2 regions of the Streptomyces sp. NPDC094034 genome follow, and region 2 is predicted to be linked to the other one. Evidence: riboswitches for the same ligand, from Rfam matches in the RefSeq annotation. Region 2 holds a riboswitch; the other holds the start of a gene.
The links. A riboswitch is a leader RNA that binds a small molecule or an ion and turns the genes downstream of it on or off. The one in region 2 is predicted to bind S-adenosylmethionine.
Positions count from the first base shown of each region.

Region 1 (10,080 bases), on a different contig from region 2:
GCGCAGACTGCTCCGGGTGTTTCTCCAGCGCCAGTACTCCGACACGGACGAGGAGTTGCTCGGCCTGATCAGGGCCGGCGTACCCAAACCGCATGTGATCCGGCAGCGCCGCGACCTCCCCGACCGGACCGCCCTGTGGCGCGACGACGACGCCCTGACCCGGATCTTCGCCTCCAAGGCCGCCTCCGGCACCCTGCACCGCCCGGGAGGCGAGGTGCGCTGGGCCAAGGTCGCCATAGACCCGGCCAGTGACGCGGCGCCCGGCGCGTTCGTCGTCGCCTTCCACGCGGACCGGGAACGGGCCGTCGCGAACGAGACGTTCCGTACGCTGCTGGCCATCTCGGGGGTGGCGCTGCTGATGACGACCGGCATCGGCTGGGCGGTCGCGGGCCGCATACTCGCGCCGGTACGGGTCGTACGGATCACCGCGGCGCAACTCACCGAGCAGGACCTCACCCGCCGTATCCCCGTCAAGGGGCGGGACGACATCGCGGCCCTCGCCGAGACCTTCAACGGGATGCTCGACCGGCTGGAGCGGGCGTTCGCCGCGCAGCGGGAGTTCGTCGACGACGCCGGGCACGAACTGCGGACACCGATCACCATCGTGCGCGGCCATCTGGAGGTGATGGGCGACGATCCGGCCGACCGGGAGGAGACCGTACGTCTGGTCACCGACGAGCTGGACCGGATGAGCCGTATCGTCGAGGATCTGCTGCTCCTCGCCAAGGCCGAACGGCCCGACTTCATCACTCCCGAGCCGGTCCAGCTCGCCGAGCTGACCGCCGATGTCTTCGTGAAGGCGCGGACGCTGGGCGACCGGGAATGGGTGCTGGACGGGGTCGCGGACCGTGCGGCGCGGCTCGATCCGCAGCGGATCACCCAGGCGATGGTGCAGCTCGCGCAGAACGCCGTGCAGCACACCGTGCCAGGACAGCGCATCCGGATCGGCTCGCAGGCGCACGGCGACCGGATCGAGCTCCATGTCACCGACAACGGCCCCGGCGTACAGCCGCAGGACGCGGAGGTGATCTTCGAACGCTTCCGCCGCGGTACGGCCCGCCGCGGCGCCCGCACCAGCGGGGCCGGGCTCGGTCTGGCGATCGTCAGGGCGATCGCCGAAGGCCACCGGGGCCGGGTCGAACTGCGCCCCACCGAGGGCGGCGGCGCCACCTTCGTACTCATCCTGGAGACGAGTTCATGAACCGCATTCTGATCGCCGAGGACGAGGAGCGCATCGCCTCCTTCGTGGAGAAGGGGCTGCGCGCGAACGGCTTCACCACCACCGTGGCCGCCGACGGCGACTCGGCCCTGGAGTACGCCGTCACCGGCGGCTTCGATCTGGTGCTGCTCGACATCGGGCTGCCGGGGCGCGACGGCTTCACCGTGCTGCGGGAGTTGCGCGAGGCGCGGGTGACGCTGCCGGTCATCGTGCTGACGGCGCGGGATTCCGTACGGGACACCGTGGCAGGGCTGGAGGGCGGCGCCGACGACTGGATGACGAAGCCGTTCCGCTTCGAGGAACTGCTGGCGCGGATACGGCTACGGCTGCGCACCGCGGCCCGCGCGCCCGAGGTGACGATGTTGCGCAGCGGCGACCTCAGCCTGGATCTGCGTACCCGCAGGGCGCGTTCCGGCGAGCTGACCGTCGATCTGACGGCCCGCGAGTTCGTGCTGCTCGAACTGTTCCTGCGCCATCCGGGCCAGGTGCTCTCGCGGGAACAGATCCTCTCCCATGTCTGGGGGTACGACTTCGACCCCGGCTCCAATATCGTGGACGTGTACGTACGGGCCCTGCGCAGGAAACTGGGCGCCCAGCGGCTGGAGACCGTACGGGGCATGGGCTACCGGATGCCATGACGGCCGCCCGGCCCCCCGCATGAACTCCCTCTCATAAAGCGTTCATCCGGGGCTCACCGCACGGACAGAGGCTGTTCGCCGTGACCCTCTCGTTCCGGCAGGCCGGCTGGCTCTGCGCCGTACTCAGCATCTGCGCGCTGCTCGCCGTGCCCGGTTCCCTGCCGGGACTGAGCGGTGACGCGCGGCTCACCCTGGGTGTCTTCGCCCTCGCCACCTGCGCCTGGATCGCCACCCCGGTGGACGACACGTATATCGCCCTGGGCGCCGGGCTGGCGCTGACCGCGACGGGCGTGATCAGCAGCGAGACGCTGTTCGCGACGCTCGGCGACGAGACGGTGTGGCTGCTGATCTGCGCGTTCGTCCTGGCGGCTGCCGTCACGGGCACCGGGCTCGCCAGCCGGGCCGCGGCTTTCCTGGTCGGCGGGGCCCGCACCGTACGGCAGTTGACGCATCTGACCACGGCCGCGCTGGTGGTCACCGCCTTCGCCGTACCGGCCACCTCAGGACGCGCGGCCCTCGCCCTGCCGGTCTTCCTCGCGCTCGCCAAGGCGCTCGCCGACCGCACCCGCCTCGTGGTGATGCTCGCGCTGCTCTTCCCGACCGTCATCCTGCTCTCCGCCGTCGCCACCCTGATCGGCGCGGGCGCGCATCTGATCACCGTCAGCGTGCTGTGGGAGCAGACCGGACAGCGGCTGGGGTTCGTCGAGTGGCTGCTGCTCGGGCTGCCGCTCGCCGTCGTCTGCTCCCATCTCGCCGCCGAGGCGGTGCTCCTGACGACCACGACACGCGCCGACCGGCGCGGACCCGTCCGGATCACCGCCGCGGAGATCCAGCGGCACGCGGACACCCCGGTCGAGGGACCGCTGACCTCGTCGGAGGCGCGGTGCGCGGTGCTGCTCGGGACCGTGGTCGTGCTGTGGTGCAGCGAGCCGCTGCACGGTGTGTCCCCGGCGGTGGTCGCGCTGATCGGCGCGGTCGTCGCCGCGTCCCCGGCGCTCGGGACCGTCGGACTCAAGGACGGGCTGCGGACCGTGCCCTGGCCGCTGCTGCTCTTCATGGCGGCGACCATGGCGATGGGTGTCGCCCTCGCCGAGTCGGGAGCCGCCGCCTGGCTGGTCAGCTGGGTGCCCGGCGGCTCCACCATCCCGCCGTGGGCGTTCCTCACCGGGGTGGTGCTGATCAGCACGGCGGCCCATCTGGCCCTTCAGTCCCGCTCGGCCAGATCCTCCGTGCTGGTCCCGCTGGTGGTCGTCGCCGCCATCGGCGCCGGCGTCAACCCGATGGCCGCCGCGCTCGCCTCGACCGCCGCGGCCGGGTTCTGCCACACCCTGCCCGCCTCCGCGAAACCCGTCGCGCTCTTCGCCGAGCTGCCCGGCACCCCCACCTACACCCCGCGTGACCTGCTCCGGCTCTCCGCCGTGCTCGCGCCGCTCACAGCAGCCCTCGTCCTGCTCTTCGCCCTCGCCGTCTGGCCGCTGCTCGGCGTGCCCGTTCGTCTGGAGACCCAGCCATGAGCTACCGCATCGCCATCGCCCCCAGCGGCTTCAAGGAGTCCCTCTCCGCCCGCCAGGTCGCCCAGTCCATCGCCGAGGGCCTGCTCAGGGTGGTGCCCGACGCGGAAGTCGATCTGATCCCGCTGGTGGACGGGGGCGAGGGCACCGCCGAGGCGCTGGCCGCCGCGACCAGCGGCCGACTGGTCCCGTACACCGCGACCGGCCCGGTCGGTGACCCCGTCGACAGCCACTTCGCACTCCTCGGGGGCACCACGCCCGGTACGCCGACGGCCGTCGTCGAGATGGCCGCTGTCGCGGGCCTCTCGCTCGTACCGGCCGGCCGGCGCGACCCGGGCGCCACCACGACCCACGGCGTCGGCCAACTCATCGGCGCCGCACTGGACCTGGGCGTCCGACGCGTCCTCGTCGGCTGCGGCGACTCCGGTACGTCGGACGGCGGCGCCGGAGCACTGCGCGCACTCGGCGCCCGGCTCCTCGACCACCGCGGCCGGGAACTGCCCCCGGGCGGCGCCGCGCTGCGCGGACTGGACCGCATCGATACGAGCGGACTCGACCCCCGGCTCTCCGGCACTGAACTGCTCGTCGCCTGCAACCCGTTCAACGTACTGTGCGGCCCGCGCGGAGTGGCCCGGGTGTTCGGCCCGCAGAAGGGCGCGGGACCGGCCATGGTGGAGGAGCTGTCCCTGGCGCTGGAGCGCTGGGCGGCCGTCCTCACCAGGGACCTGTCCCCCGCGACCGACCTGCGCACCGCCCCCGGCACGGGCGCCTCCGGCGGTCTGGGAGCCGGTCTGGCCGCCCTCGGCGCGCGCCTGCTGCCCCGCTTCGACGTCCTGCTCGACCGGCTCGACCTCGACGCCCGGCTGGCCCGCGCCGATCTGGTGATCACCGCGGAAGGCGCGCTCGACCACCAGACCGTACGCGGCAAGATCCCGGCCGAAGTCGCCCGCCGCGCCCACGCGTCCGGGGTGCCGGTCCTGGTACTGGCCGGCACCATCGGGCAGGGCGCGCACGAGGTGCGGGCCGTGGGCGTCGACGCGTACAGCTCGATCCTGCCCGCACCCGTAGCGCTGCCCGAAGCGCTCGACCGGGGCGGTGAGTTCCTCGCCGACGCGACCGAACGCGCCCTGCGGATGGTCCTGCTCGGCACCCGCCTCGCGCCCGTAGCGGCCTGACCTCAGCCGCGGTCGGGGACGCAGCGGCCGTCCTCCGTACGGTAGTTCCACCGCGCGCCATCGGTCACCAGCTCCCGCACGGCCCGGACGAACCGGTCGACATGCTCGTCCGGCGTCCCGGCGCCGAAGCTCACCCGGATCGCGTTGAGCGACCGCTCGCCCGGCTCGGCGTCGGGGGCGCCGCACTCCCCCGGGTCGCGCGGGTCGCTGCCCAGCAGCGTCCGTACCAGCGGGTGGGCGCAGAAGAGCCCGTCCCGAACACCGATGCCGTACTCCGCGGAGAGCGCGGCGGCGAAGTGCGAGCTGTTCCACCCCTCGACCACGAACGACAGCACGCCGACCCGCGGCGCGTCCTCGCCGAACAGCGAGAGCACCTTCACCTCGGGCACCCCGGCCAGCCCCTCCCGCACCCGGGCCACGAGCCGCTGCTCGCGCGCCACCAGCGCGTCGAACCCGGCGTCGGTGAGCGCCTTGCAGGCCGAGGCGATCGCGTACACCCCGATGACATTGGGCGAACCGGCCTCATGACGGGCCGCCGTGGTGTGCCAGTCGACATCCACCCCGCCGTCGGCCCGGCGCGCCACCTTACGGCTGGCGCCGCCCCCGGCGAGATACGGCTCCGCGCCCTGGAGCCAGTCGGCCCGCCCGGCGAGCACCCCGGACCCGAACGGCGCGTACAGCTTGTGCCCGGAGAAGGCCACCCAGTCGACGTCCAGCTCCGCGATGTCCACGGGATGGTGCGGTGCGAGCTGAGCGGCGTCCAGCACGATACGGGCGCCCCCCGCGTGCGCGGCGGCGGCCAGCTCCCGTACGGGCCACAGCTCACCGGTCACATTGGACGCACCGGTCACACAGACCAGCGCCGGCCCCCCGGAACCCCGCCCGGCGAGCGCCCGCTCCAGCGTGGCGACGGCCTCGCCCGGCGTCCGAGGAGCGTCCAGATAGCTCACCCGGGCGTCCCGCCAGGGCAGCAGCGAGGCGTGGTGCTCGGTCTCGAACACGAACACCTCACACTCCGCGGGGACCACGGCCGCCAGCAGATTGAGCGAATCGGTGGTCGAACGGGTGAAGACGACCTGATCACCGGGGCGGCAGCCAAGGAACTCGGCGACGGTGCGGCGGCTGTTCTCGAACAGGTCGGTGGACAGCTGCGAGAGATAACCGGCGCCCCGGTGGACACTGCCGTAGTACGGGGCGTAGGCGGCGACGTCGTCCCACACCCGCTGAAGGGCGGGGGCGCTGGCCGCGTAGTCGAGCGCGGCATAGGTCACCTCGCCGCCGGTGACGAGCGGGACGGTCACCTCACGCCCGAGCACGGGCAGCGGGGTGGCGCGGGCGGGATCGTCCGAGGGGGTCGTGGTGGCGGCGGCGTTCGGGCGTGCGGACATGGCGATATCTCCCGGCGGGACAAGTCGGAACGGCTTCAAGTCCCCGCGGTGCGCGGCTGCGCCGCGCTGGTGGCGGGGTGTGCCTCGACGCACGGGGTCACCGTGCGGAGGTGTTGAAGAAGGGGCGCGCTCGCCCTAACGCATTCGCTTGCTCACGAGACTGCTCCCTTGAGGACCAGGACCCCAAAGGTGGCAGGGGTCCGCGCTTGCCGCGGACCTCGCTGCCCACGGCCTGGTCTTCACCCGGGGCACCCCGCCACGGACGGAGGGTTGCCGGACAGCGAGCCGGGGCCTTAATCGCTGTCGCTCATGACCTTGCCGGAGAGTATGCCATACGGGGTACGGTGCGCCTCCGGCGCCCGGACCACGACCCCGGCGGGCCTACGACTGCGACGACGCGATCCAGCGCGCCAGCGCCCGCCCCGCTTCGCCCGAGTCGATCGACTCCGCTGCCCTGGCCATCCCCGCCGACAGCTGCGTCGCCAGCGACTCCCCCGTCGGGTCCAGCGCCACCAGCGCCGCCGCCGAGTTCAGCAGCACCGCGTCCCGCACCGGCCCCGTCTCCCCCGCCAGCAGCCGCCGCGCGACATCGGCGTTGTACGAGGCGTCCGCGCCCCGAAGCGCCTCCACGGGTACCAGCTCCAGGCCCACGTCACGCGGGTCGAACGCCTCCTCCGTCACCTCGCCGTCCCGTACGACCCACACCCGCGACGTCGCGGTGGTGGTCAGCTCGTCGAGGCCGTCGTCACCGCGGAAGACCAGCGCGGAGGAGCCGCGCTCGGCCAGCACGCCCGCGATGATCGGCGCCATACGGGCGTCCGCGACGCCGGTCGCCTGCGCGCGGACCTTCGCCGGGTTGGTGAGGGGGCCCAGGAAGTTGAAGGTGGTGCGGATGCCCAACTCGCCTCGCGCGGCGGCCACATGGCGCAGGGCGGGGTGGAACTTCACCGCGAAGCAGAAGGTGATGCCGGCTTCCTCTGCGACCTCGGCGACCCGCTGAGGGGTCAGTTCCAGGTTGACGCCGAGCTTCTCCAGTACGTCGGAGGCCCCGCTCGCCGAGGACGCGGCGCGGTTGCCGTGCTTGACGACCTTCGCGCCGGTGCCGGCGACCACGATCGACGACATGGTCGAGATGTTGACGGTCTTGGCGCCGTCGCCGCCGGTGCCGACGATGTCGACGGTCCGGCCGGGCACCTCGATCAGGTTGGCGTGCGCGTACATGGAGCGTACGAGGCCGCTGATCTCGGCGACGGTCTCGCCCTTGGCCCGCAGCGCGACGGCGAACCCGGCGATCTGGGCGTTGGTGGCCTCGCCGCTCATGATCCGGTCCATCGCCCAGGCGGTGGCGTCCGCGCTCTGGTCGGCGCCGCTCAGCAGCGCGTTCAGTACGTCCGGCCAGGTGCGGGCCGCCGCGGTGTCGCCTCCGACGGGGGTCACAGCGCTCATGCTCGCTCCTGGGTGTCCGGGTCCAATGCGTGGGCCTTGTGTGCGGCCCTTGGCCAGCCTATCGGCGCGTACCGGCGCGCAGGGCGGATGCCCGTACTCCGGGACGGATCCCACGCCGAGGGCCCCGGCCGGTTCCCTCGCGGGAGACCGGGCCGGGGCCCTCGGTGGTGGCGACCTGATGAGGCCGGGCGGGATCAGTGGTGGCCGTGGCCGCTGGTGATCTCCTTGTACTCCTCGGCGGTGGGCTTGGGAATCTGGCTGCCCTCGCCGTAGTAGCCCTTGCTCAGCTTCGAGCGGAGCTTCTCGGTCGGGCCGACCTTGCGCTCGACACCGTTCTCGTCGACCGTGGGGCCGATCTCGGCCGGCTTGTACTGCTCGTGCGCGGTGAGCTTGTGCAGGTCTCCCTGCTCCAGCGGGGTGTGGACCTCGATGAACTCACCGTGCGGCAGCCGCTTGATGACACCGGACTCGCGTCCGTGCAGCACCTTCTCGGCGTCGCGCCGCTGGAGACCCAGACAGATCCGCTTGGTGACGATGAAGGCGATGACCGGTCCGGCGAAGAAGGCGATCCGGACGAACCAGGTGATCGCGTTGATCGACAGATGGAAGTGCGTCGCCCACAGGTCGTTACCACCACCGACCAGCAGTACGAAGTACCAGGTCAGCCACGCCACACCGAAGGCGGTACGGGTCGGCGCGTTGCGCGGGCGGTCCGCGATGTGGTGCTCGCGCTTGTCACCGGTGACCCAGGACTCGATGAACGGGTAGACCGCGATCGCGACCAGCACCAGCGGGAAGATCACCAGCGGGATGAAGACACCCAGGACGAGGGTGTGGCCGGCGAAATTGATCTCCCAGCCGGGCATCACACGGATGAGTCCCTCGGAGAAGCCCATGTACCAGTCGGGCTGGGCGCCGGTGGACACCTGGTCGGGACGGTACGGGCCGAGGGCCCAGATCGGGTTGATCGTGGCGATCGCGGAGACGATCGCGATCACACCGAAGACCAGGAAGAAGAAGCCTCCGGCCTTCGCCATGTAGACCGGCAGCAGCGGCATGCCCACGACGTTCCTGTTCGTACGGCCGGGGCCCGCGAACTGCGTGTGCTTGTGGTAGAAGACCAGGATCAGGTGGGCCACCACCAGGCCGAGCATGATGCCGGGCAGCAACAGGATGTGGACCGAGTAGAACCGGGCCACGAAGTCGCCGCCGGGGAACTCCCCGCCGAACAGGAACATCGACAGATACGTTCCGACGACCGGCACCGACAGGACCGCGCCCTGCATGAACCGGACACCGGTGCCGGACAGCAGGTCGTCCGGGAGCGAGTAACCGGTGAACCCGGTGAACATGCCCAGGACGAACAGCAGGAAGCCGAACAGCCAGTTGACCTCGCGCGGCTTGCGGAACGCGCCCGTGAAGAAGACACGCATCATGTGGACCAGCATGGCCGCGAGGAAGATCAGCGCGGCCCAGTGGTGGATCTGCCGGATCAGCAGCCCACCGCGGACGTCGAAGCTGATGTCCAGCGTGGAGGCGAACGCCTCCGACATCATCACGCCCTGGAGCGGGACGTAGCTGCCGTGGTACTCCACCTCGTTCATCGACGGGTGGAAGAACAGCGTCAGATACACACCCGTGAGGATGATGATGATGAAGCTGTAGAGGCAGATCTCACCGAGCATGAAGGACCAGTGGTCCGGGAAGATCTTCCGCATGTTGGCCTTGGCCAGGCCGTAGATGCCCAGCCTGCCGTCCGCCCAGTCGGCGACCCGCTCACCGGCGGGCGCCTTGCGGTTCTTGTCGTCAGCGGTACTCATCCGCGCTCCCAGAAGGCAGGGCCGACGGGCTCGTCGAAGTCGCCGAGCGCTTCGAGGTTGCCCTCAGCGTTCACACCGATACGCAGCTGCGGAAGGGGGTGACCGGCCGGGCCGAAGATGACGCGGGCGCCGTCGGAGAGGTCGAAGGTGGACTGGTGGCACGGGCAGAGCACGTGGTGCGTCTGCTGCTCGTACAGGCTGATCGGGCAGCCGACATGGGTACAGATCTTCGAGTACGCCACGATCCCCTGATGGGACCATTCGAGCTCGCGCTTGTCCTTGATCTCGTCCGGCTGGATCCGGACGATCATCAGAGCCGCCTTGGCGATCTGCTTCTGGAAGTCCTCGCTGTGCGTGTCGAGACCCTCGGGCATGGCGAAGGTCAGCGAGCCCACGACGATGTCCTCGGGACGCAGCGGCTCATTGGTGTTCATGTTGATGAGCTCTTTGCCCTTGCGCCACAGCGTGGAGCGGAGCTTCTTCTCGGGCAGCGGGCCCAGGTCGCGCAGGAGCACCACACCGGAGAGCGGTACCAGCGCCAGCGCGCCGAACATGGTGTTCCGGATCAGCTTGCGCCGGCCGAAGCCGGACTCCGCGGCGCCCGCCGCGAAGTCCTCCAGGACCTTCGCCTTGACCTCCGGCGTCGCCTCGATCGGATGGCGGTCGTCGGACATCTCCACGTCCGACATCAGCGTGCGGGCCCAGTGGACCGCGCCGGCGCCGATGCAGAAGAGCGCGATACCCAGGGTCAGGCCCAGCGAGAAGTTCAGGATGCTGATATGGCCGAACGGGAAGATAAAGACGATCTTGTCGACCGGGAACGCCACGAACGAGGCGATGAACGCCACCGTCGCGACCATCGACAGCAGGAACAGGAAGGCGA
Region 1 covers NZ_JBEOUD010000029.1:85,146-95,225, reverse strand. Annotated here, with positions in the region: gene ABTZ59_RS24265 (sensor histidine kinase) at 1-1,201, shown strand, start outside; gene ABTZ59_RS24260 (response regulator transcription factor) at 1,198-1,857, shown strand; gene ABTZ59_RS24255 (SLC13 family permease) at 1,938-3,371, shown strand; gene ABTZ59_RS24250 (glycerate kinase family protein) at 3,368-4,543, shown strand; gene ABTZ59_RS24245 (aminotransferase class V-fold PLP-dependent enzyme) at 4,546-5,931, opposite strand; SAM riboswitch class IV at 6,129-6,246, opposite strand; gene trpD (anthranilate phosphoribosyltransferase) at 6,313-7,377, opposite strand; gene qcrB (cytochrome bc1 complex cytochrome b subunit) at 7,572-9,197, opposite strand; gene qcrA (cytochrome bc1 complex Rieske iron-sulfur subunit) at 9,194-10,080, opposite strand, start outside.
Region 1: another riboswitch for S-adenosylmethionine. It lies ahead of ABTZ59_RS24245 (aminotransferase class V-fold PLP-dependent enzyme); the one in region 2 lies ahead of thrC (threonine synthase).

Region 2 (10,080 bases):
ACCCGCTGGACCTCGGCGGTGTAGTCGCGGTAGACCGCCAGGTCCTGCCGGGAGGGGTAGGCGAAGGCGACATGGACGACGCGTTCGCGCCATTCCGGACGATCGGTCAGCAGCAGCCGGTAGGCGAGCAGGCCGCGCACGATGTTCTTCGACAGTTCCGTACGGTCCACCCGGACGATCGTCTTCCGCTCCTCGCCCGTGCCCGTACGGCCGATCTGCCCGCGCAGGGTCCCGATCCGCTCGTCCACGTCCGGGCGGTGGGCGCGCTCACGCAGGAAGTCGCCGTCCACGCCCAGGCCGTGCACGCCGATCCGGGTCTTTCCCGTGCCACCCGTCGCGCCCAGCAGCTCCGTACAGCACGCCGTGAACGCGTCGGCCCACCGGTGCGTCAGAAACGCCGCGCGGTCCGCGCCGAGGATGCCGCGCAGCAGCTGGCGCCCGATGTCGTCGGGCAGCAGCCGGAAGTAGTCGACCGGGGCCCAGGGCGTGTGCGAGAAGTGCCCGATCCTCAGGTCGGGGCGCAGGGCGCGCAGCATCCCCGGCACCAGCGCCAGGTGGTAGTCCTGCACCAGCACGGCCGCGCCGTCGGCCGCCTCGTCGGCCAGGGCCTCCGCGAAGGCGCGGTTGTATGTCTCGTACGACGCCCACCGCGCGCGGAACTCCGGGCCGAAGGACGGCTCCAGCGGGGTCTGGTAGAGCAGATGGTGGACGAACCAGAGCGTGGAGTTGGCGACGCCGTTGTACGCGTCCGCGTACACCTCCGGCGCGATGCCCAGCATCCGCACCCGCCGGCCGCCCGTGTCGGCGGGGTCGAGCCGCCCGCCCGTGCGCCGTACCGCCTCGCGGTCGCCCTCCCCGAGCGCCGCGCACACCCACACCGCGTCCCCGTCCTGCCCGATGGCCGACAGACCGGACACCAGCCCGCCGCCGCCGCGCCTGGCCTCCAGCGAGCCGTCGTCCCGCGGGGTGTACGAGACGGGGCCGCGGTTGGACGCGACGAGGACCTGGGCCCGGGAGGGCGGCTCGGTAACCATGTGCCGAAACCTAGCCCGTCACGGAAACGCTCAAACGTACGGACGCGGCTGTCTCGCCCGCCATTGGCCGGGCACGGCCGTCAGTCCCGCCGGCCGCGCAGGGCGGCCAGCGCGACCACCCCGGCGCCGCTCAGCGCGAGCACCACCCCGCCGAGCAGCCACAGCCGCTCGGCCGTGCTCCCGGCCTGGGCCAGCTGCGCGTGCACAGCGCTCAGCGGCCCGGTCATCGCAGGATTCATCGCCATCGCCATCGCCATCGCCATAACCGGGCAATCTAGATAATTCGCATGATCGCATTCCGTTACGCCGCGCGTCCGGCCGGGTACTCCGCGATCTCCCGCACCGGCGGCCGTTCCTCCGTGTCCACCGCGTGCGTGCGCGGTACGAAACCACTCTCGCCGCGCTCGAACTGCGTCAGCTCCGGTCGTACCAAATGCGCCCGGGACAGCCGCAGCTGCGCCGTACGGTAGATCGCCGCGGCCATCCGCCCCAGCGCCCGCTCGTCCTGATGGCGGTGGATCCGTATCCCGACGTCGACCTGCCCCAGCGCGTCGAGACCCGCCATGTGCAGGGCGTCCACGAGCAGCCCCAGCTCCACCCCGTACCCGACGGGGAACGGCAGCCGCTCAAGCAGCGAGCGCCGCGCCGCGTACTCACCGCCCAGCGGCTGAACGAAACCGGCCAGCCGGGGCCAGTGCAGATTGAGCAGGGGCCTGGCCACCAGTTCGGTCACGCGCCCGCCCTGGCCGAGGGCCGGTGCCGGTCCCCCTCCCGGTCCTGGTCCCGTTCCCGTTCCCGCTCCCGTTGCCGGTCCTGGTCCCGCTCCCGGTCCTGCCGGATCCGGGTACAGCGGACGGTCGTACATCGCCTTCACGAACTGCACGTCCTGGTCGGTCAGCAGCGGCCCCACGATCCCGGACACGAAATCGGCCGAGAACCGCTTGAGATCGGCGTCCACGAAGCACACGATGTCGCCGCTCGTCACCAGCAGCGACCGCCACAGCACCTCGCCCTTGCCGGGCAGCGCGGGCAGCCGCGGCAGGATCGCGTCCCGGTGCTCCACGCGCGCGCCCGCCGCCGCGGCGACCGCGGCCGTACGGTCGGTGGAACCGGAATCGACCACCACCAGTTCATCGACGAGCCGCACCCGCTCCATCAGTTCGCGCCGGATCACGGAGACGATCTCGCCTACCGTCTCCTCCTCGTTCAGCGCCGGAAGGACCACACTCACGGTCGAACCGCGCGCGGCCTTCGCCACTGTCAGCCGGTCGAGCGGGCGGTCGGCCACGGACCAGGAACGCCTGGTCAGCCAGTGCTCCACCTCTTCCAGCACGGTCGGTACTCCCTGAGCGTGTGCGTACGTGTGCCCTGAACGTGATCCATCTCGCGGTGCGGACGACTCTCTCAACCGCGCGCTCCGTCGGTTACAGTCTTGAACAACACGAATGACCACCGCATGCCGGGGGTCATTACGTCAATAAACGCGTCGGACCCGGGGTCCGGCGCCATAGCGCTCATCCAGAGGGACTGAGGGAACGGCCCGTTGAAGTCCCGGCAACCCTCCCGCCGACCATTCGAGGTCACGGTGGGGAAGGTGCCAATTCCGTCTCGTGGCGAAGTACGTCGCGAGGAAGATGAGGAGAAAGGGCCTCGCCTCCATGGCTGTGCAGACCGCCGTACACAACGCCGACTCCGTCGAGGACGCCGGCTCGGTGGATCTCGGACCCGCCGCCGCGCTCTCGTGCCGCGAATGCGGAGAGCGTTTCGACCTCGGCCCCATTTTCGCCTGTGCCAGCTGTTTCGGGCCGCTCGAAGTGGCGTACGACCTGCCGAGCGGCACCCCCGAAGAGCTGAAGAGGCGTATCGCCGAGGGCCCGGACAACATCTGGCGCTACGCGCCGCTGCTGCCCGTTCCCGCCGATGTGGCCACGAAGCCCAATATCAACCCCGGCTTCACCAAGCTCGTCAAGGCCGACAACCTCGCCCGTGAACTGGGCGTCACCGGCTCCCTGCACATCAAGGACGACTCCGGCAACCCGACGCACTCCTTCAAGGACCGCGTCGTCGCCATCGCCGTGGAAGCGGCCCGCGCCTTCGGATTCACCACGCTCTCGTGCTCCTCCACGGGCAATCTGGCCGGCGCGGTCGGCGCCGCCGCCGCCCGCGCCGGCTTCCGCTCCTGCGTCTTCATCCCGCACGACCTGGAGCAGGGCAAGGTCGTCATGGCGGCGGTGTACGGCGGTGAACTCGTCGGTATCGAGGGCAACTACGACGACGTCAACCGATTCTGTTCCGAGCTGATCGGCGACCCGCTGGGCGAGGGCTGGGGCTTCGTCAACGTCAACCTGCGCCCGTACTACGGCGAGGGCTCCAAGACGCTGGCGTACGAGATCTGTGAGCAGCTCGGCTGGCGGCTGCCCGACCAGATCGTCGTCCCGATCGCCTCGGGCTCGCAGCTCACGAAGATCGACAAGGGTCTCCAGGAGCTGATCAAGCTGGGCCTGGTCGAGGACAAGCCGTACAAGATCTTCGGCGCCCAGGCCGAGGGCTGCTCGCCAGTGTCCACCGCCTTCAAGGCCGGACTCGATGTCGTACGGCCCCAGAAGCCGGACACCATCGCCAAGTCCCTGGCGATCGGCAACCCGGCCGACGGCCCGTACGTCCTGGACATCGCCCGCCGCACCGGCGGCGCCGTCGAGGACGTCGACGACGAGCAGATCGTCGACGCGATCAAGCTGCTGGCGCGCACCGAGGGCATCTTCGCGGAGACGGCCGGGGGTGTGACGGTCGGCGTGACGAAGAAGCTGATCGAGGCCGGTCTCCTCGACCCGGCGCTGACCACCGTCGTCCTGAACACCGGCGACGGTCTCAAGACGCTCGACGCCGTCGCCCCGACGACCGGCCCGACGGCGACCATCCGCCCGAGCCTGGACGCGTTCCGCGACGCCGGCCTGGCCCGCAGCTGACAACCGGCGACCGGCGACGGGCCCCGCGACCGGCGGCAGGCGACCGGCTACCAGCGACCGGCCCCGCGACCGGCGACTGACGACCACCACGACGTTACGGAAGACGGAAGGCAGAACACCACCATGAGCGTCAACGTCCGCATCCCCACCATTCTCCGTACGTACACCGGCGGCAAGGCCGAGGTCGCCGCCGAGGGGGCGACCCTCTCCGAGGTCATCCAGTCCCTGGAGACGAACCACCCGGGCATCGCCGCCCGCGTCCTGGACGACCAGGGCAAGCTGCGCCGCTTCGTGAACGTGTACGTGAACGACGACGACGTCCGCTTCGAACAGGGCCTGGAGACCGCCACCCCGGCGGGCGCAGGTGTCTCGATCATTCCCGCCGTCGCCGGAGGCTGATCCCCGCATCCTCCTCCGCTCTGTGACTGGTACGGCCCCCTCCGTGAGAGAAGCGGAGGGGGCCGTTCTACATGGTTGAGCGCGGTACAGTAGGGGAACGCCCCGCTGTCGCCTCTGCCGAACGCATGCGAGAACGCGACAACATGGGGTCGAAGTCGGAGTGCCGTATGCGCCGTAGGTGCGCTTTGCCCGGCCCGACTTGCCCTGGAACGCAGGGAATTCAACGCTATGCCTGTTCAGCCATGCCCAGAATTCTCGTCCGATTGACCTGTTGCAGAGGGCAGTTGGGCAGATACATTCAGCCGCGGTCGACGCGTTCCGGCGCGAAGTGTGGCCCCGTGCAAGGGCCAGTAATAGGGGAGTTAGGCATGGCTCAGGGCACCGTCAAGTGGTTCAACGCGGAGAAGGGCTACGGCTTCATCGCGGTAGACGGTGGTGCGGATGTTTTCGTCCACTACAGCGCGATCCAGATGGACGGTTACCGCACCCTTGAAGAAGGTCAGCGAGTGGAGTTCGAGATCTCGCAGGGCCAGAAGGGTCCGCAGGCGGACATGGTCAAGCTCGCCGTCTGATCCCGGCGCGATCGGCCACCGACGCACTGATGTACGAACTCACGACGCACGACTCGTGACTCACGCCGAAGGGTCCGCATCCCGAACAGGGGATGCGGACCCTTCGTGCGTTCCGGCCGGTCCGGAGCGTCCGGAGGGGCCTCGGCGGGGCCTCGGCGGGGCCTCGGCGGGGCCGCTGCGAACGGGAGGAGCTTGCACTCTCGGGGGTCGAGTGCTAATCATTGCGTTAGCACTCTGCAAGTGAGAGTGACAACTTAAGGACCGGGTCGGTGAGGCCCGAAGAGCCGGTGGGGCAAGGAACCGCACGGCTCTCAGGCCGTCCGTCGCGGGCGCCAGCGCGGTCCGGAGCAATCCTTCCCCAAGCTCTCAACTGCGTTCGAGCAGGGGAGACCCCATCCGTCCGGGAGGACCACTTCACATGGCCAAGATCATCGCGTTCGACGAGGAGGCACGGCGCGGTCTCGAGCGCGGGATGAACCAGCTCGCCGACGCCGTCAAGGTCACCCTTGGCCCCAAGGGCCGAAACGTCGTCCTGGAGAAGAAGTGGGGCGCCCCCACGATCACCAACGATGGTGTGTCCATCGCCAAGGAGATCGAGCTGGAGGACCCGTACGAGAAGATCGGCGCCGAGCTGGTCAAGGAAGTCGCCAAGAAGACGGACGACGTCGCCGGTGACGGTACGACCACCGCCACGGTGCTCGCCCAGGCGCTGGTCCGCGAGGGCCTGCGCAACGTGGCCGCCGGTGCCAACCCGATGGCCCTCAAGCGCGGTATCGAGAAGGCCGTCGAGGCCGTCTCCGGTGCCCTGCTGGAGCAGGCCAAGGACGTGGAGACCAAGGAGCAGATCGCTTCGACCGCCTCCATCTCCGCCGCCGACACCCAGATCGGCGAGCTGATCGCCGAGGCGATGGACAAGGTCGGCAAGGAAGGCGTCATCACCGTCGAGGAGTCGCAGACCTTCGGTCTTGAGCTTGAGCTCACCGAGGGCATGCGCTTCGACAAGGGCTACATCTCGGCGTACTTCGCCACCGACATGGAGCGTATGGAGGCGTCCCTGGACGACCCGTACCTCCTGATCGTCAACTCCAAGATCGGCAACGTGAAGGACCTCCTTCCGCTGCTGGAGAAGGTCATGCAGTCGGGCAAGCCCCTGCTGATCATCGCGGAGGACGTCGAGGGCGAGGCGCTGTCGACCCTGGTCGTCAACAAGATCCGTGGCACCTTCAAGTCCGTCGCCGTCAAGGCCCCGGGCTTCGGTGACCGCCGCAAGGCCATGCTCAACGACATCGCCATCCTCACCGGCGGTACGGTCATCTCCGAGGAGGTCGGCCTCAAGCTGGAGAACGCCGGCCTGGACCTGCTGGGCCGCGCCCGCAAGGTCGTCATCACCAAGGACGAGACCACCATCGTCGACGGTGCCGGTGACAGCGACCAGGTCGCCGGCCGGGTCAACCAGATCCGCGCCGAGATCGAGAACAGCGACTCGGACTACGACCGCGAGAAGCTCCAGGAGCGCCTCGCGAAGCTGGCCGGCGGCGTGGCCGTCATCAAGGCCGGCGCCGCGACCGAGGTCGAGCTCAAGGAGCGCAAGCACCGCATCGAGGACGCGGTGCGCAACGCCAAGGCCGCCGTCGAGGAGGGCATCGTCGCCGGTGGTGGCGTGGCTCTGCTCCAGGCTTCCTCGGTCTTCGAGAAGCTTGAGCTGACGGGCGACGAGGCCACTGGTGCCGCGATCGTCAAGCTCGCGTTGGAGGCTCCGCTCAAGCAGATCGCCGTCAACGGTGGTCTTGAGGGCGGCGTCGTCGTGGAGAAGGTCCGCAACCTGACGGTGGGTCACGGCCTGAACGCCGCGTCCGGCGAGTACGTCGACATGATCGCCGAGGGCATCATCGACCCCGCGAAGGTGACGCGCTCTGCCCTGCAGAACGCCGCCTCCATCGCGGCGCTGTTCCTCACCACCGAGGCCGTCATCGCCGACAAGCCGGAGAAGGCCGGCGCGGCCCCGGCCGGCGGCGGCATGCCGGGCGGTGACATGGACTTCTGAGCCTGACGGCTCGGACCCGGTCCATGGTCTGAAGTGACCGAGGGCGGTACCCCTTCGCGGGGGTGCCGCCCTCGGGCGTTTCAGCGAGGCTTCGTCAGCGGGTGTAGTCCTTGAGCTTCTCGGTTTCCAGGGTGATGGAGACGGGGTGCGGGAGCTTGACCGTAGCGCCGTAAGGGCGTGTGGTGCGCGTCTGGTATTTGCCCTTCCGCGGATCGGTGTAAAGGACCATTTCTTCCGCGTCGCGGTCGATGAGGAGATAGACGGGGATGTCCGCCGCCGCGTAGCCATCGCGCTTCTCGGTGCGGTCGCGGCGGTCCGTGTCGTGGTCGTGAGAAGTCACTTCGACTGTCATCAGTACGCCGTCGGGGCTGGCCCACTCACCATCCTGGTCCACGAAGTGGTCGAGCGGTGCGAGGGCGCCGTCCGCGCGGGCGCGGCCGTTGCGGTAGGTCTCCGTGAGGAGTCCCTGCGCCGGGTGCAACGCGAGTTCGGGACGTTGCTGCATGCACTGCCGCAGGAGCCACATGGCAATGGCCCCGTGAAGCTGGTCCGGCACGGGCTTGACCTCTAGCTTTCCGTTGATGAATTCGAGCAGCACCGTCTCGGGAGCCTTGCGAGCAAGTTCCTCGAAGTCCTCGACGGACATCTGCGGCCGCACGTCGTCGCCTCTTCCCCTCCGTGGTGCCCCGGATTTATGGCGGCGGATCGACTGGATGGTCATGTACGAGTCCTTTCGGGTGGGCGGGTCGCCGCCGCGCGGGCCTCGGCGACGCGGGCGCGGAGCTGGGCGGGGGATAGCCGGGAGACAGGGGGTACGGGGACGGGCTCGCCCCGGCATGGGCCGCACTCGCCGTCGGTGAGTACTTCGGGGCGGCCGGGGGCGCCGCACTTCGCGCACTCCAGGACGCGCAGCGGCGGGCGTGGAGCGCGGATCCGCTCGGGTGGGAGCTTGGACGTCAGCCGTACGCGGGCGAGGGCCGCCGGGTGGTGGACGACGGCGGGGAGTCCGGCGGTGAGGGCGTGCAGGATGTCCCTCTCGGTGGCGCCCCGTTCGAACCACGGCGTGGTCAGGGGTTCCAGGGCCGCGCAGTCGGCGGCCGACAGCGACAGGACCGGCGCGCTGCGGCCGAGCGCGGCGAGCAGGATGAAGGCGCGGGAACGGGTCGGCGGATCCGAGGTGTTGGCCCGTGCGTCCGCGGTGGCCAGGTCGCCGGAGACGAACGCGGCCCACCACTCGTTGTCCCGCGCGGTACGGGAGAACCACGTACGCGTCACCCAGCGCATGCCGTCAGGACCGGCGAGGTGTTCCTTGCCGCGTCGCAGATGCCCGGCCACCTGGAGTCGGCGAAGCGCGGTACGCAGGGCGCACTGCCCGTACGGGAGCACCTTGGCGAGGGCCTTCACCGAGATGTCCGTGCCCTCGGGCAGCCGGTCGATGAACGCGGCGACGGCGGCCTCGCGCGGCGGCAGCTGCGCGAAGGTGTCGGCGCCGCGGGCCTGTTGACCGGGTGTCGAACGTTTGCCGTACCCGGGGGACGCCATCGGGGGAGAAGTGGGTGAAGCGGGTGAGGCCGCGTGCGTCTCGGGCGCGGCGGCACTAAGCTGACTCTCAGCCATCGGATCGCTTTTCTTTGGGTGTCGATCTGGTTGGTCAGGCCCTCGCCAGATGTCGTTAGCATCGGCGGGGGCCCGTTTTGTGCTCTATGGGCACGCTAAAGCGTCGCGACCCTGCGTGGCAAATCGGTCACGAAAAGTCAACTCCCCAGGCAGGGAGGGTGGGTGGGTAAAGACCCGCCACCCCATCCTTGGAAAAAGGGCTCGGATCCCGAGGCTTGAGCCCCGGGCGCTCGCGGTGCGGATGAGGCGTGCGGGCGGGAGATCAGGTCGTCAGCGGGCGTTTCGTCGCCGACCGCCGGATCTCCTGCTCTGCCTTTCGTAGGTCGAGCGATGCCAGCGCGTGGCACAGCAACTCACGCGTCCGCACGACCTCCGACACCAGATCGCTGGTCAGGTCCGCCTCGTGCAGGGCTTCACGCATGAAGTCCTCGGTCACGAGATGGTCGACGAGTTGATGGGCGAGCCAGGAGCGGGTCAGTTCGCGCAATGCGAAAGTGACATGCAAGCTCGGGGCATGACCCACCGTGCGGGGCTGGTGGATCCACCCCCGTGGTACCCACAACGTATCGCCAGGAGCCAGCCTGATGCTGTGGTCCGGGGGTTGTCCCGCGAGGCGTTCTCGCAGGGCTCTGCTGGTTGTGGTCCTCGGGAACGACAGATGTTCGCGCACGGGGGCATGCACGACCGGCCGGTACAGGGGCCAGAACTTCGTACCGGATATTTGTGCGACGACGACCGTGTACGGATCCCAGTGACAGCCCAGACCGCGGGCTCCTGGAGGCGTGAGATACCCGGTGGCATGACACGGGTAGCCGGTCTCGCGTTGGATCGTCCGGCACATTCGGTTGAAAAACGGCAGTAGATCTTGGAGATTGCGCAGGGACAGGGTGTACCCCTGGTCGAGGAAGTGGCGCACCTTGCCGGCGATGAGCCGCTCTTCCCGGACGTAGTGGTCGCGCTCCAGGACTCGGCCGTCTCGCAGTAGCAGGACATGAGCGGCGGGCAGGCACTCGGTTTCGATGTAGTCGTCCAGCAGCGGCATGCTGAAGGATTCGTGCACCGCGGTGCGACCTCGGTGCACCAGGAGCGGCTCGTTCGGGCGGACATCACCTTGAGGCATCAGGAGAGACAAGGACATGGGTCACTTCTCCAGGCCGAGGGGACACGGGATCGCGGGCCAGTGCCGGTTGGGACAGCAGACGACGGCGATGTGCGCGAACGTGGTTCTCCCGGTGTAGTGGCCCCACGCCACGTCCACGCCCGCAGCGAGAGCGTCCGCCGCGTATTCGGCCTTGGTGGTCACACCGACGTCCGTGCCGGGCGGGGGCGGGCTGTCGTCATAAGCGGCGCTCAGCCATTCCACGGCCGGGATGTAGTCGGTCCACGTCCAGGCCCGTTTGGTCTGTTCGCGGCGCAGAATCCACCAGCCGGTCATCATCGGGGGGAGT
Region 2 covers NZ_JBEOUD010000002.1:378,689-388,768, reverse strand. Annotated here, with positions in the region: gene ABTZ59_RS04145 (alpha,alpha-trehalose-phosphate synthase (UDP-forming)) at 1-1,034, opposite strand, end outside; gene ABTZ59_RS04140 (hypothetical protein) at 1,115-1,261, opposite strand; gene ABTZ59_RS04135 (glucosyl-3-phosphoglycerate synthase) at 1,336-2,367, opposite strand; SAM riboswitch class I at 2,546-2,675, shown strand; gene thrC (threonine synthase) at 2,693-4,000, shown strand; gene ABTZ59_RS04125 (ubiquitin-like small modifier protein 1) at 4,124-4,399, shown strand; gene ABTZ59_RS04120 (cold-shock protein) at 4,768-4,971, shown strand; gene groL (chaperonin GroEL) at 5,390-7,015, shown strand; gene ABTZ59_RS04110 (Uma2 family endonuclease) at 7,110-7,661, opposite strand; gene ABTZ59_RS04105 (hypothetical protein) at 7,733-8,632, opposite strand; gene ABTZ59_RS04100 (JmjC domain-containing protein) at 8,895-9,770, opposite strand; gene ABTZ59_RS04095 (hypothetical protein) at 9,774-10,070, opposite strand.